2 regions of the Variovorax sp. GW821-FHT09D04 genome follow, and region 2 is predicted to be linked to the other one. Evidence: predicted binding sites of a transcription regulator. Region 2 holds the regulator's gene; the other holds the start of a gene.
What was found. Region 2 encodes sigma-54, which starts transcription at its own class of promoters, with help from an activator protein. Its sites were predicted from a motif close to TGGCANGNAANCTGCTTT; they were not measured.

Region 1: a site for sigma-54 is predicted at 2,692-2,709, ahead of hmpA (NO-inducible flavohemoprotein). Genes of this name have one in related genera too.

The regions. Positions count from the first base shown of each region.
Region 1 covers NZ_JBWKPA010000008.1:275,659-280,886, forward strand. Annotated here, with positions in the region: gene AC07O4_RS23840 (MarR family winged helix-turn-helix transcriptional regulator) at 1-456, opposite strand, end outside; RNA gene rnpB (RNase P RNA component class A) at 588-956, opposite strand; gene norR (nitric oxide reductase transcriptional regulator NorR) at 1,016-2,608, opposite strand; gene hmpA (NO-inducible flavohemoprotein) at 2,744-3,928, shown strand; gene cysK (cysteine synthase A) at 4,044-4,964, shown strand; gene AC07O4_RS23865 (NAD(P)/FAD-dependent oxidoreductase) at 5,038-5,228, shown strand, end outside.
Region 2 covers NZ_JBWKPA010000014.1:66,290-71,517, reverse strand. Annotated here, with positions in the region: gene lptA (lipopolysaccharide transport periplasmic protein LptA) at 1-246, shown strand, start outside; gene lptB (LPS export ABC transporter ATP-binding protein) at 243-1,037, shown strand; gene rpoN (RNA polymerase factor sigma-54) at 1,192-2,781, shown strand; gene AC07O4_RS29040 (phospholipase D family protein) at 2,792-4,408, shown strand; gene AC07O4_RS29035 (LysE family translocator) at 4,413-5,060, opposite strand; gene AC07O4_RS29030 (YceI family protein) at 5,086-5,228, opposite strand, start outside.

The sequences.
Region 1 (5,228 bases), on a different contig from region 2:
CTGCATGCCGGCGGCACTGCGGCCGAGCTTGGCCTCGAGCGCGCCGAAGACGCGCAAGGTGGCGGCGATGTCCTCGTCGGGAATGCCGTCGAACAGCGCGGCGCGCATCTGGCGCAGCGCGGCCTCGATGGGCTCGCAGACGGCGCGGCCGGCGGGCGTGAGGTGCAGCGTCTTGGCGCGGCGGTCGGCCGGGTCTTCGCGGCGCTCGACGAAGCCGGCCTCGACCAGTTGGTCGAGCGAGCGCACCAGCGACGGCCCTTCGATGCCCAGCGCCTCGGCCACCGTGCCCTGGCGCACGCCGTCTTCCATGCGCCCGAGCACCACGACCGGCCAGGCCAGCGTCTGCGACAGGCCCACGTGCGCCACCGCCTTGTCGGCCGCCGCGCGGTAGCCGCGCTGGAGCACCGACAGCGAGGTGCCGAGCCGCATCAGCGCGTGTTCGCGCAACGGGGAGATGGGTTCGGTATCGGCCACGGCGTTATCAATTAGTTAGCTTGCTAACAATTGTACGGGTTTCTACCGAGTTCTGCACGCGGCCGCGCACGACGTCAGCGCGCGGCCCAGGGAAAAGGGGAAGAGAAAGAAAAGTGTGAAGCTCGCCGATAAGCCGGATTCTGTGCACCGGGGCCCTCTTGCGAAGACCCCGGCGTGACCGCCATTACTCTGGGCCGTTTGTCGCCAAACGGCTCGATGCCACCTACCCGCCAGCTCAGCGGAACCACCTCAATACTGGCCTACTTGGTGTTGCTGCGCGCAGAGATTGCCCGTTTCACCCGAACTGAATCGGCTCGTCTCTGTTGCTCTGATCCTCACCTCACGGTGGAGAGTCGTTAACTCCTGCGCTGTCCTGTGCAGTCCGGACGTTCCTCCAGTGCGATCTTTCGACCCGATGCTGTTGCCCGAGGGCAGAGCATCGTCCCTTTCGGGCTTGCACCAGCGGCGGTCTGGCGTGCTTCACCGCTCGATTATCGCCCGCCCCATCAATGACCCTTCAAGCGGTGTCGCGCGCCGGCTGTCAGCCGGGCGTTTCGCCGTCGCCGGCCTGCACCAGGCCCAGCTTGCGCAAGGTCCGATGGAAGTTGCTGCGGTCGATGCCGGCCTCGCGCGCGGCGCTGGCCACGCGGCCGCCGTGGCGGGCCAGCAGTTCCGAGAGCCAGGCCCGCTGGAAAGCCTCGGTCGCCTCGCGCAACGTGCCGCCCGCGATGGCAGGCCCCGCGTGTTCATTCGCCGGGGCCTGCACGGGCGCTGCCACGGCGCTTCCCACGACGGCGGCGCTGTCCAGCGCCAGGTGATGCGGCTCGATGGCCGTCCAGCGCGAGCCGCGCGGCTGCTCCCGGAACGCCCGCAGCGAGGCGCGGCTGATCACGTGCTCGAGCTCGCGCACATTGCCCGGCCAGCCGTGCGCCAGCATGGCGGCCTTCGACGCCGGCGAGAGCCGCAGGTTGCGCGCGCCCAGCCGGTGCTGGTTCTCCTCGAGAAAGCTGCCGGCGAGCACGAGCACGTCGCGCCCCCGTTCGCGCAGCGGCGCGACCACGAGCGGATAGACCGACAGCCGGTGGTACAGGTCGGCGCGAAAGCGCCCCTGCGCGATCGCCGCGGGCAGGTCGCGGTTGGTGGCCGCGATCACGCGCACGTCGACCTTGCGCAAGCGGTCGCTGCCGGGGCGTTGCACCTCGCCGCTTTGCAGCACGCGCAGCAGCTTGGCCTGCACGCTCAGCGGCAGTTCGCCGACCTCGTCGAGAAAGAGCGTGCCGCCATCGGCGATCTCGAACTTGCCGTCGCGGTCCTGCACGGCGCCGGTGAACGCGCCGCGCTTGTGGCCGAAGAGCTCGCTGTCGGCCAGCGACTCGGGCAGCGCCGCGCAGTTGACCTGCACCAGCGGCTGCTCGCTGCGCCGCGAGCGCGCGTGCAGGCGCTGCGCGACCAGGTCCTTGCCGACGCCGGTCTCGCCGAGCAGCAGCACCGTGAGGTCGGACACGGCGACGGTGTCGATCTCGTGGCACAGCTGCTTCATCGCCGGGCTGCTGCCCAGCAGCTCGCGCGGCGCGCCACGCCCCGCACGCAGCGCCTGGGCGACGGCCTGCTCGCGCATCGCGCGCGCCTGCATCTCGCGGATCGTGTGGGCGGCCTCGATGCCGGTTTCGACGAGCGCGATCAACGCCTCCATCTGCGCCGGGCCCACGGCGTCGAAGGCGTGCGGCTCCAGGGCGTCCAGCGTGAGCAGGCCCCAGACGGTGCCGCGCAGGCGCAGCGGCGCGCCCATGCAGTCGTGCACCGGCAGGATGCCCGGCTGGCCGGCGACGAGGCCGTCGTACGGGTCGGGCAGGTTGCTGTCGTGGGCGAAACGCAGGCCCCGTTCGCTGTCGAGCAGGCGCGCGAAGCGCGGATGGGCGGCCACGGGAAACTGGCGCCCGAGGGTTTCATCGCTCAGGCCATCGACTGCGACGGGCTTCAGCACGTCGACGTCGAGCTGCAGCAGCGCGGCGGCATCGCAGCGGACCAGTCCGCGCGCGGCGGCGAGCAGCGATCGGTAGCGGGCGGCCTCGGCTTCGGGCTCGGGCTCGGGTGGTGAGGCCTCGGTGGTCGAATCGACACGCAATGTGGTCATAAGTACAACGCTGAAGTTGTTGTGAATTTGACCACGCCCAATAAATCCCCAATGGCGTCAAGCACTTGCAGAGGCCTTCCGGCTGGCACGGATCGTGAGAAGACAAAGGCATCTCAACAGAGGAAGCGCCAGACCATGAATCCGCAAACCATCGCCATCGTCAAGTCCACCGTGCCCGCGCTCCAGGCCCACGGCGAGGCCATCACCAGCCACTTCTACAAGATCATGTTCGAGGGCCATCCGCAGGTGAAGGCCTTCTTCAACGAGGCGCACCAGGCGGCCGGCACGCAGGCGCGCGCGCTGGCGGGCGCGGTCATCGCCTATGGCGCGCACATCGACCGGCTCGAAGCGATCGCCGGCGCCCTGCCCCGCATCATCCAGAAGCACGCCGCGCTGGGCGTGCTGCCGGAGCACTACCCGATCGTCGGCCACTACCTGCTGCGCGCCGTGAAGGAGGTGCTCGGCGATGCCGCGACCGACGAGGTGATCGCCGCCTGGGGCGAGGCCTACGAATCGCTGGCGGGCCTGCTCATCGCCGCGGAAGACGCCGTCTACAGCGCCAATGCGGCGCAACCCGGCGGGTGGCGCGGCACGCGCGAATTCCGCGTGGCCCGGCGCGAAGACGAAAGCGAGGTCATCACCTCGTTCTACCTGGAGCCCGTGGACGGCGGCGCGCTGCTGGCGTTCACGCCGGGGCAGTACCTCACGCTGGTGCTGGAGATCGACGGCCAGCCGGTGCGGCGCAACTACTCGCTGTCCGACGCGCCGGGCAAGCCGTGGTACCGCATCAGCGTGAAGAAGGAAAAAGGCGGCCGCGCCTCGAACTGGCTGCACGAGTCCGCGACGATCGGCACGCGGCTGCAAGTGCAGGCGCCGTGCGGCGACTTCGTGCTGCAGCCCGCCGGCGAGCTGGCACGTCCCCTCGTGCTGGTGACGGGCGGCGTGGGCATCACGCCTGCGATGAGCATGCTCGAATCGGTGGCCCACACGGGCCGGCCGGTGCACTTCGTCCATGCGGCGCGGCACGGCGGCGCGCACGCGTTCCGCGCCCGCGTCGACGCGCTGGCGCAGCGGCATGCGAACGTGAAGCCGCTGTATGTCTACGACGCGCCGCGCGACACCGACACGCCGCACGCGACCGGCTTCGTCACCCGCGAGCTGCTGGCCGGGCTGCTGCCGGAAGACCGCGACGTCGACCTGTACTTTCTCGGACCGAAGCCCTTCATGCAGGCGGTGTATGCCAACGGGCTGGCGCTCGGCGTGCCGAAGCAGCAGCTTCGCTACGAGTTCTTCGGGCCGCTGGAAGCCCTGGAGGCCTGAACCGCAACGGCCTGCCATCACCTCGTGCTGAAACGGTCGCGGGCCGGGTGCAACCCGGCCCAGGGGGCGCCACAATGCGCGCTGACCATCCGACCCTCGCACCCAAGGAGATTCCATGAAGGCCCAGAACATCCTCCAGACCATCGGCAACACGCCGCACATCCGCATCAACCGCCTGTTCGGCCATGCGAAGCAGCAGGTCTGGATCAAGTCGGAGCGCGCCAACCCCGGCGGCTCGATCAAGGACCGCATCGCGCTGTCGATGGTGGAAGACGCCGAGAAGAGCGGCGCGCTCAAGCCCGGCGGCACCATCGTCGAGCCCACCTCGGGCAACACCGGCATCGGCCTGGCGATGGTCGCGGCCGTCAAGGGCTACAAGCTGATCCTGGTGATGCCCGACAGCATGTCGGTGGAGCGCCGCCGCCTCATGCTGGCCTACGGCGCCACCTTCGACCTCACGCCGCGCGCCAACGGCATGAAGGGCTCCATCGCCCGCGCCGAGGAAATCGTGGCCGGCACGCCCGGCGCGTGGATGCCGCAGCAGTTCAACAACCCCGCCAACGTCGACGTGCACGTGCGCACCACGGCCGAGGAGATCGCGGCCGACTTTCCCGAGGGCATCGACGTGCTCATCACCGGCGTGGGCACGGGCGGCCACATCACCGGCGTGGCGAAGGTGCTCAAGAAGAAGTGGCCCAAGCTGCAGGTGTTCGCGGTGGAGCCCGTGGCCTCGCCCGTGATCTCGGGCGGCGCGCCGGCGCCCCACCCCATCCAGGGCATCGGCGCGGGCTTCATCCCGAAGAACCTGGACACCTCGCTGCTCGACGGCGTGCTGCAGGTCGACGCCGAACCGGCGCGCGAAATGGCGCGCCGCTGCGCGGTCGAGGAAGGCATCCTGGTCGGCATCTCGTCGGGCGCGACGCTTGCGGCCATCGCGCAGAAGCTGCCCTCGCTGGCGCCCGATGCGGTGGTGCTGGGATTCAACTACGACACGGGCGAGCGCTACCTGTCGGTCGAAGGCTTCCTGCCCGCCTGATCCAGCTACAAGTTTCATAGCGCCTCGGGCGCTTAAAATCGTCGGTCTGCTTGATAACCACAAGCCCCACGACATGCTGCGAATCTCCGAACTCAAACTCCCGCTCGACCACGCGCCTGACGCGCTGGCCACCCTGATCGCCCGAACGCTCGACGTTCCACCTGAAGCGATCGCCTCCCACACCGTCTACAAGCGCAGCTTCGACGCCCGCAAGGTCGACCTGCTCACGGTCTACATCTGCGACGTGCAGCTGGCCGACGCCGC
Region 2 (5,228 bases):
CAGAGCAACGACACCTACACCGTCAACGGTTCCCTCGTGCCGCCGAACGCCGGCGTCTCGGCGGGCGGCGGCGGTCGCGTCAAGGCCATCCTCACGCCGAAGGCCACGCCGGCCCCGGCGGCGCCCGGCTCCGCACCCGCGGCCGGCGGCAAGAAGCCCGCGGCTCCGGCGCCCACCCCCGCGCCCGGCGCCGGGCTGCGCCCGAGCACCACGCTGGGCGGCACCGAAGGGGAAGGGCGCAAGTGATCGAAACCGCAGGAACCCAGGCCGCCGACGGCATTCCGGGCAGCCGCCTCGTGGCGCGCGGCCTCAAGAAGAGCTACGGCAGCCGCACGGTCGTGAAAGACGTCTCGCTCGATGTGCAAAAGGGCGAGGTCGTCGGACTGCTCGGCCCCAACGGCGCGGGCAAGACCACCTCGTTCTACATGATCGTCGGGCTGGTGCGCGCCGACGCCGGCGAGATCACCATCGACGGCGAGCCCATCGCCCACATGCCCATCCACCGCCGCGCGCGCATGGGCCTGAGCTACCTGCCGCAGGAGGCCTCGATCTTCCGCAAGCTCACGGTCGAGGAAAACGTGCGCGCCGTGCTCGAGCTGCAGCGCGAACCCGACGCCAACGGCCGCATGATGCCGCTGACCAAGCAGCACACCGAAGAGCGCCTGGCCGACCTGCTGGCCGACCTGCGCGTAGACCACCTGCGCGATTCGCCCGCGCTCGCGCTGTCGGGCGGCGAGCGCCGCCGCGTCGAGATCGCGCGCGCGCTGGCCACGCAGCCGCGCTTCATCCTGCTGGACGAGCCCTTCGCCGGCATCGACCCGATCGCCGTGATCGAGATCCAGCGGATCATCAGTTTCCTGAAAGAGCGCGGCATCGGCGTGCTCATCACCGACCACAACGTGCGTGAGACGCTGGGCATCTGCGATCACGCGTTCATCATCAGCGACGGGCACGTGCTGGCACAAGGCACACCCTCGGAGATCGTCGACAACGCCGAGGTACGCAGGGTGTACCTGGGCGAGCACTTCCGGATGTGACCGTGCGGCGAGGGTCAAGGATCATCGTGGCCGCCGTCCGCGCGGAGCTTCCTCGCGGGGGCCGCCGCGCACGGCCGCCCGAAGCGGCCGGCCCGCCCCCGGTAGGGGGTTGGCGTAGCGCGAAGCGCGCAGCCTGGGGGGGAGCCATTTCCTCATGAAGCAAGGGCTGTCCCTTCGCGTCTCGCAGCATCTGGCCTTGACGCCACAGCTGCAGCAGTCCATTCGCCTGCTCCAGCTCTCCACGCTCGAACTGAGCCAGGAGGTGGAGCAGATGCTGGACGAGAACCCGTTCCTCGAGCGCACCGCGGAAGAAGCGGCGCGCGAGGAGTTCGGGCTGGACACGGCCGACGCGCCGGTGCCGCGCGACGACGCGGGCGAGGGTGAGGCCGAGTTCACGCCGTCCGCCGCCAGCACGTCCTCCACCTCCAGCGACACCACCACCTCGACCCCCGACACCGACGGCCCCGCCGCCGAGATCGCCGAGCGCGAGCCCGACTGGGAAGGCGACGGCACCGTCGACATGGCGCCCGACGACAGCGAGTGGGGCAGCGACGCGCCCGCGCGCCAGAACAACCTGGGCGACGACGAGCGTGCCGACGCCACCGAACTCGCGCGCAGCCAGGAGTCGCTGCAGTCGTTCCTGCACCGCCAGGCGCTGAGCCTGCGGCTCAATGAAAACGACTGCGCCGCGCTGCGCTTTTTGATCGAGTCGCTCAACGACGACGGCTACCTCGAAGACTCGCTGCCCGCGCTGGCCTCGGGCCTGGCGGGCGACGACAACGACCAGTTCGACGACCTCGTGCACCACTTCCAGGTGGCGCTGGGCCTGCTGCAGAGCCTGGAGCCGGTCGGCGTCGGTGCGCGCGACCTCGGCGAATGCCTGAGCATCCAGCTGAAGGCGCTCGCCAGCGAAGACGAGACCGAGGCCGAAGCGCTCATCCGCAAGACCGCCATCGCGATCTGCAAGCAGCCGATGGAGCTGCTCGCGCGGCGCGACTTCAAGCGCCTGGCCACGCTCACGCGCACCAACGAAGAGCTGGTGCGCTCGGCGCTGCAGATCATTGCGCGGCTCGAACCCAAGCCGGGGCGCCGCTTCGTCGACGTCGAACGCAACATCGTCATCCCCGACGTGATCGTCACCAAGACCGGGCGCGGCACGAACGTGAAGTTCCGCGTCATGCTCAACCCCGAAGTCATGCCGCGCCTGCGCGTGCACGACATCTACGCCGGTGCGCTCAAGTCGCACAAGGGCGAGGGCAGCCAGGCGCTGTCGCAGCGGCTGCAGGAGGCGCGCTGGTTCATCAAGAACATCCAGCAGCGCTTCGACACCATCCTGCGCGTGAGCAACGCCATCGTCGAGCGGCAGAAGAGCTACTTCGTGCACGGCGAGCTGGCCATGCGCCCGCTGGTGCTGCGCGAGATCGCCGACGAACTGGGCCTGCACGAGTCGACCATCTCGCGCGTGACCACCGCCAAGTACATGGCAACGCCCTTCGGCACGGTCGAGCTCAAGTACTTCTTCGGCTCGGCGCTGGGCACCGAGACCGGCGGCAACGCGTCGAGCACGGCAGTGCGCGCGCTGATCAAGCAGTTCGTGAGTTCCGAGAGCATCAAGAAGCCGCTGTCCGACAGCCAGATTTCCGAGATGCTGAAAGAGCAGGGCATCGAGTGCGCGCGCCGCACCGTCGCCAAGTACCGCGAAGCCTTGCGCATCGCACCGGCCAACCTGCGCAAGGCTCTGTAGAAAGCCCACGATGACCCGTCGCCTGCTGTCGCGCTGGGGGCATTGGGTCTTCGCCCTCGTGGCTGCATCGCTGTTCGCCGGCTGTGCCACCTTGCCCGACGAGGCACCGCGCCCGCCCACCAAGGCCATCGCCGTCTCGGCCGACACCGCGCTCGGCAAGATCGCGCTGGCCTCGCAGCCCGACCCCGACCTCAGCGGCTTTCGCCTGATGCCCGGCGGCGACTTCGCCTTCGACACGCGGCTGCAGCTGGCGCGCCGCGCCCAGCGCACGCTCGACGTGCAGTACTACCAGATCGAGAACGACGAGACCGGTCGCTACCTGCTGCGCACCCTGCGCGATGCGGCCCAGCGCGGCGTGCGCGTGCGTCTCTTGATGGACGACCTGTACACGTCCGGCGAAGACGAGCTGCTGCTCGGCCTGGCCGCCACGCCGAACGTGGAGCTGCGCCTGTTCAACCCGTTCCCGGCCGGGCGCGGCAGCCTGCTCAAGCGCTTCACCGCGTCGCTGTTCGACTTCAGCCGCGTCAATCGGCGCATGCACAACAAGCTCTTCATCGCCGACGGTGCGATGGCGGTGGCGGGCGGGCGCAACATCGGCAACCAGTACTTCCGCCGCACCACCGGCCCGAACTTCATCGACCTCGACACCTTCGTCACGGGCGCGCTGATCCCGCGACTGGGCGTGCTGTTCGACCAGTACTGGAACAGCCCGCATGTGCGCCCGATCGGCGCGGTCGTGCACACCGACCTGCCGCGCGAAGAGCTGCAGCGCCGCTTCGACGCCGCCACCGGCCCCGACACCACGCCGCCGCCGCCCAAACCTGCGCCCAACGACCTGCTCGGCTACAGCCCGGTGGCCGACGACCTCGACGCCGGCAAGCTGGGCCTGATCTGGAGCACCGCCGAGGCGTATGCCGATTCGCCCGACCGCGTGATCGGCAAGACCGCGTCGTACGGCGGCGTGCCGCTGCTCGACGTGGACAGCGTGCGCTACAACGTGGTCGAGCAGATGCGCCGCGCGCGCAGCGAGGTGACGCTGGTCTCGCCCTACCTGATCCCGGGCGCGTCGGGGCTGGAGGTGATGCGCGAGATCCGCGGGCGCAACGTGAAGATCAGCGTGGTCACCAACTCGCTCGCCGCCACCGACGAGCCGCTGGTCCACACCGCCTACCGCCGCTACCGCGCCGACATGCTGGCGCTGGGCGCCGAGCTGCACGAGCTGAGTTCCGCGCGCACGCGGCGCAGCGTGCGCCTCGGCTTGTTCGGCACGTCCGTGGGGCGACTGCACGCCAAGTCGGCGGTGATCGACCAGCGCATCCTCTTCGTCGGTTCGATGAATTTCGATCCGCGCTCCGAAATCCACAACACCGAAATCGGCCTGTTCATCCGCAGCCCCGAGATGGCGCAGCAGACCCTGAAGCTGCTCGACGTGCTCAAGCAGCAGGGCGCCTACCGGCTGCGCTTTGCTGAAGGCGCCGATGCGGGCGCAGTCGGCTCGCGGCGCATCGAATGGGTCAGCGAGGAAGGCGGCAAGACCACCGTGCTGCACGAAGAGCCCGACTCGGGCTTCTGGGACCGCACCATGCTCGAGCTGCTGTCGCCGCTCACGCCCGAGAGCCTGTTGTAGCGGCTCAGGTGCCGCGCACCGCCGACCACACCAGCCGCAGGCCCAGCAGTCCCATCACACCGCCGGCCGCGCGGTCGATCCAGGTCTTGTAGCGCAGGTAGGCCGCGCGCGGCGCGGCCGAGGACAGCGCCAGCGCGACGATCGCGTACCAGCCCGTCTCGATGCAGAAGATCACGGCCGGCACCGCGAGCGCCAGCACCAGCGGCACCTCGCGCGGCAGGAAGGCCGCGAAGATGCTCGCGTACACCACCGCCGTCTTCGGGTTGCTGATCTGCGTGGCCAGGCCGAGCAGGAAGGTGCGTCCGCTGCGGCCCTGGCTGCGGGGCGAGGCGTCCGTGTCGGGCGTGATCGCGAGCGGCTGGCGCGCGCCGCGCCAGATGCGAAAGCCCAGGTAGATCAAATAGGCGCCGCCGAAGGCCTTGATCGCCAGGTACAGCCCCGGCACCGCGAGGAACGCCGCCTGCAGCCCGGCCAGCGCCGCGATCGAGAACGCCAGCCCGCCGGCGCCCATGCCCAGGGCGGCAGCGAGCCCGTCGCTGCGCGAGGCCACGGCGGTGCGCGCCACCATCACGAAGCTCGGGCCGGGGCTCATCGCGCCCACGGCCATGGCGCCGGCAATGCCGAGCAGGGACAGGAGGTGGGCGTCGGTCATGAGTGGGCTCCGGTGGGGGATGGGTTCATTGCACGTTCACGGCTTCGACCTGCACCAGCAGCTTCACCTTGTTCTCGAAGCCGAAGTTCAGGCCCCAGGTGATGCCCCAGTCGCTGCGCTGCACGGTGGCCTCGAAGTCGCCGCCGCAGACCTGGCGGTTGATCAGCG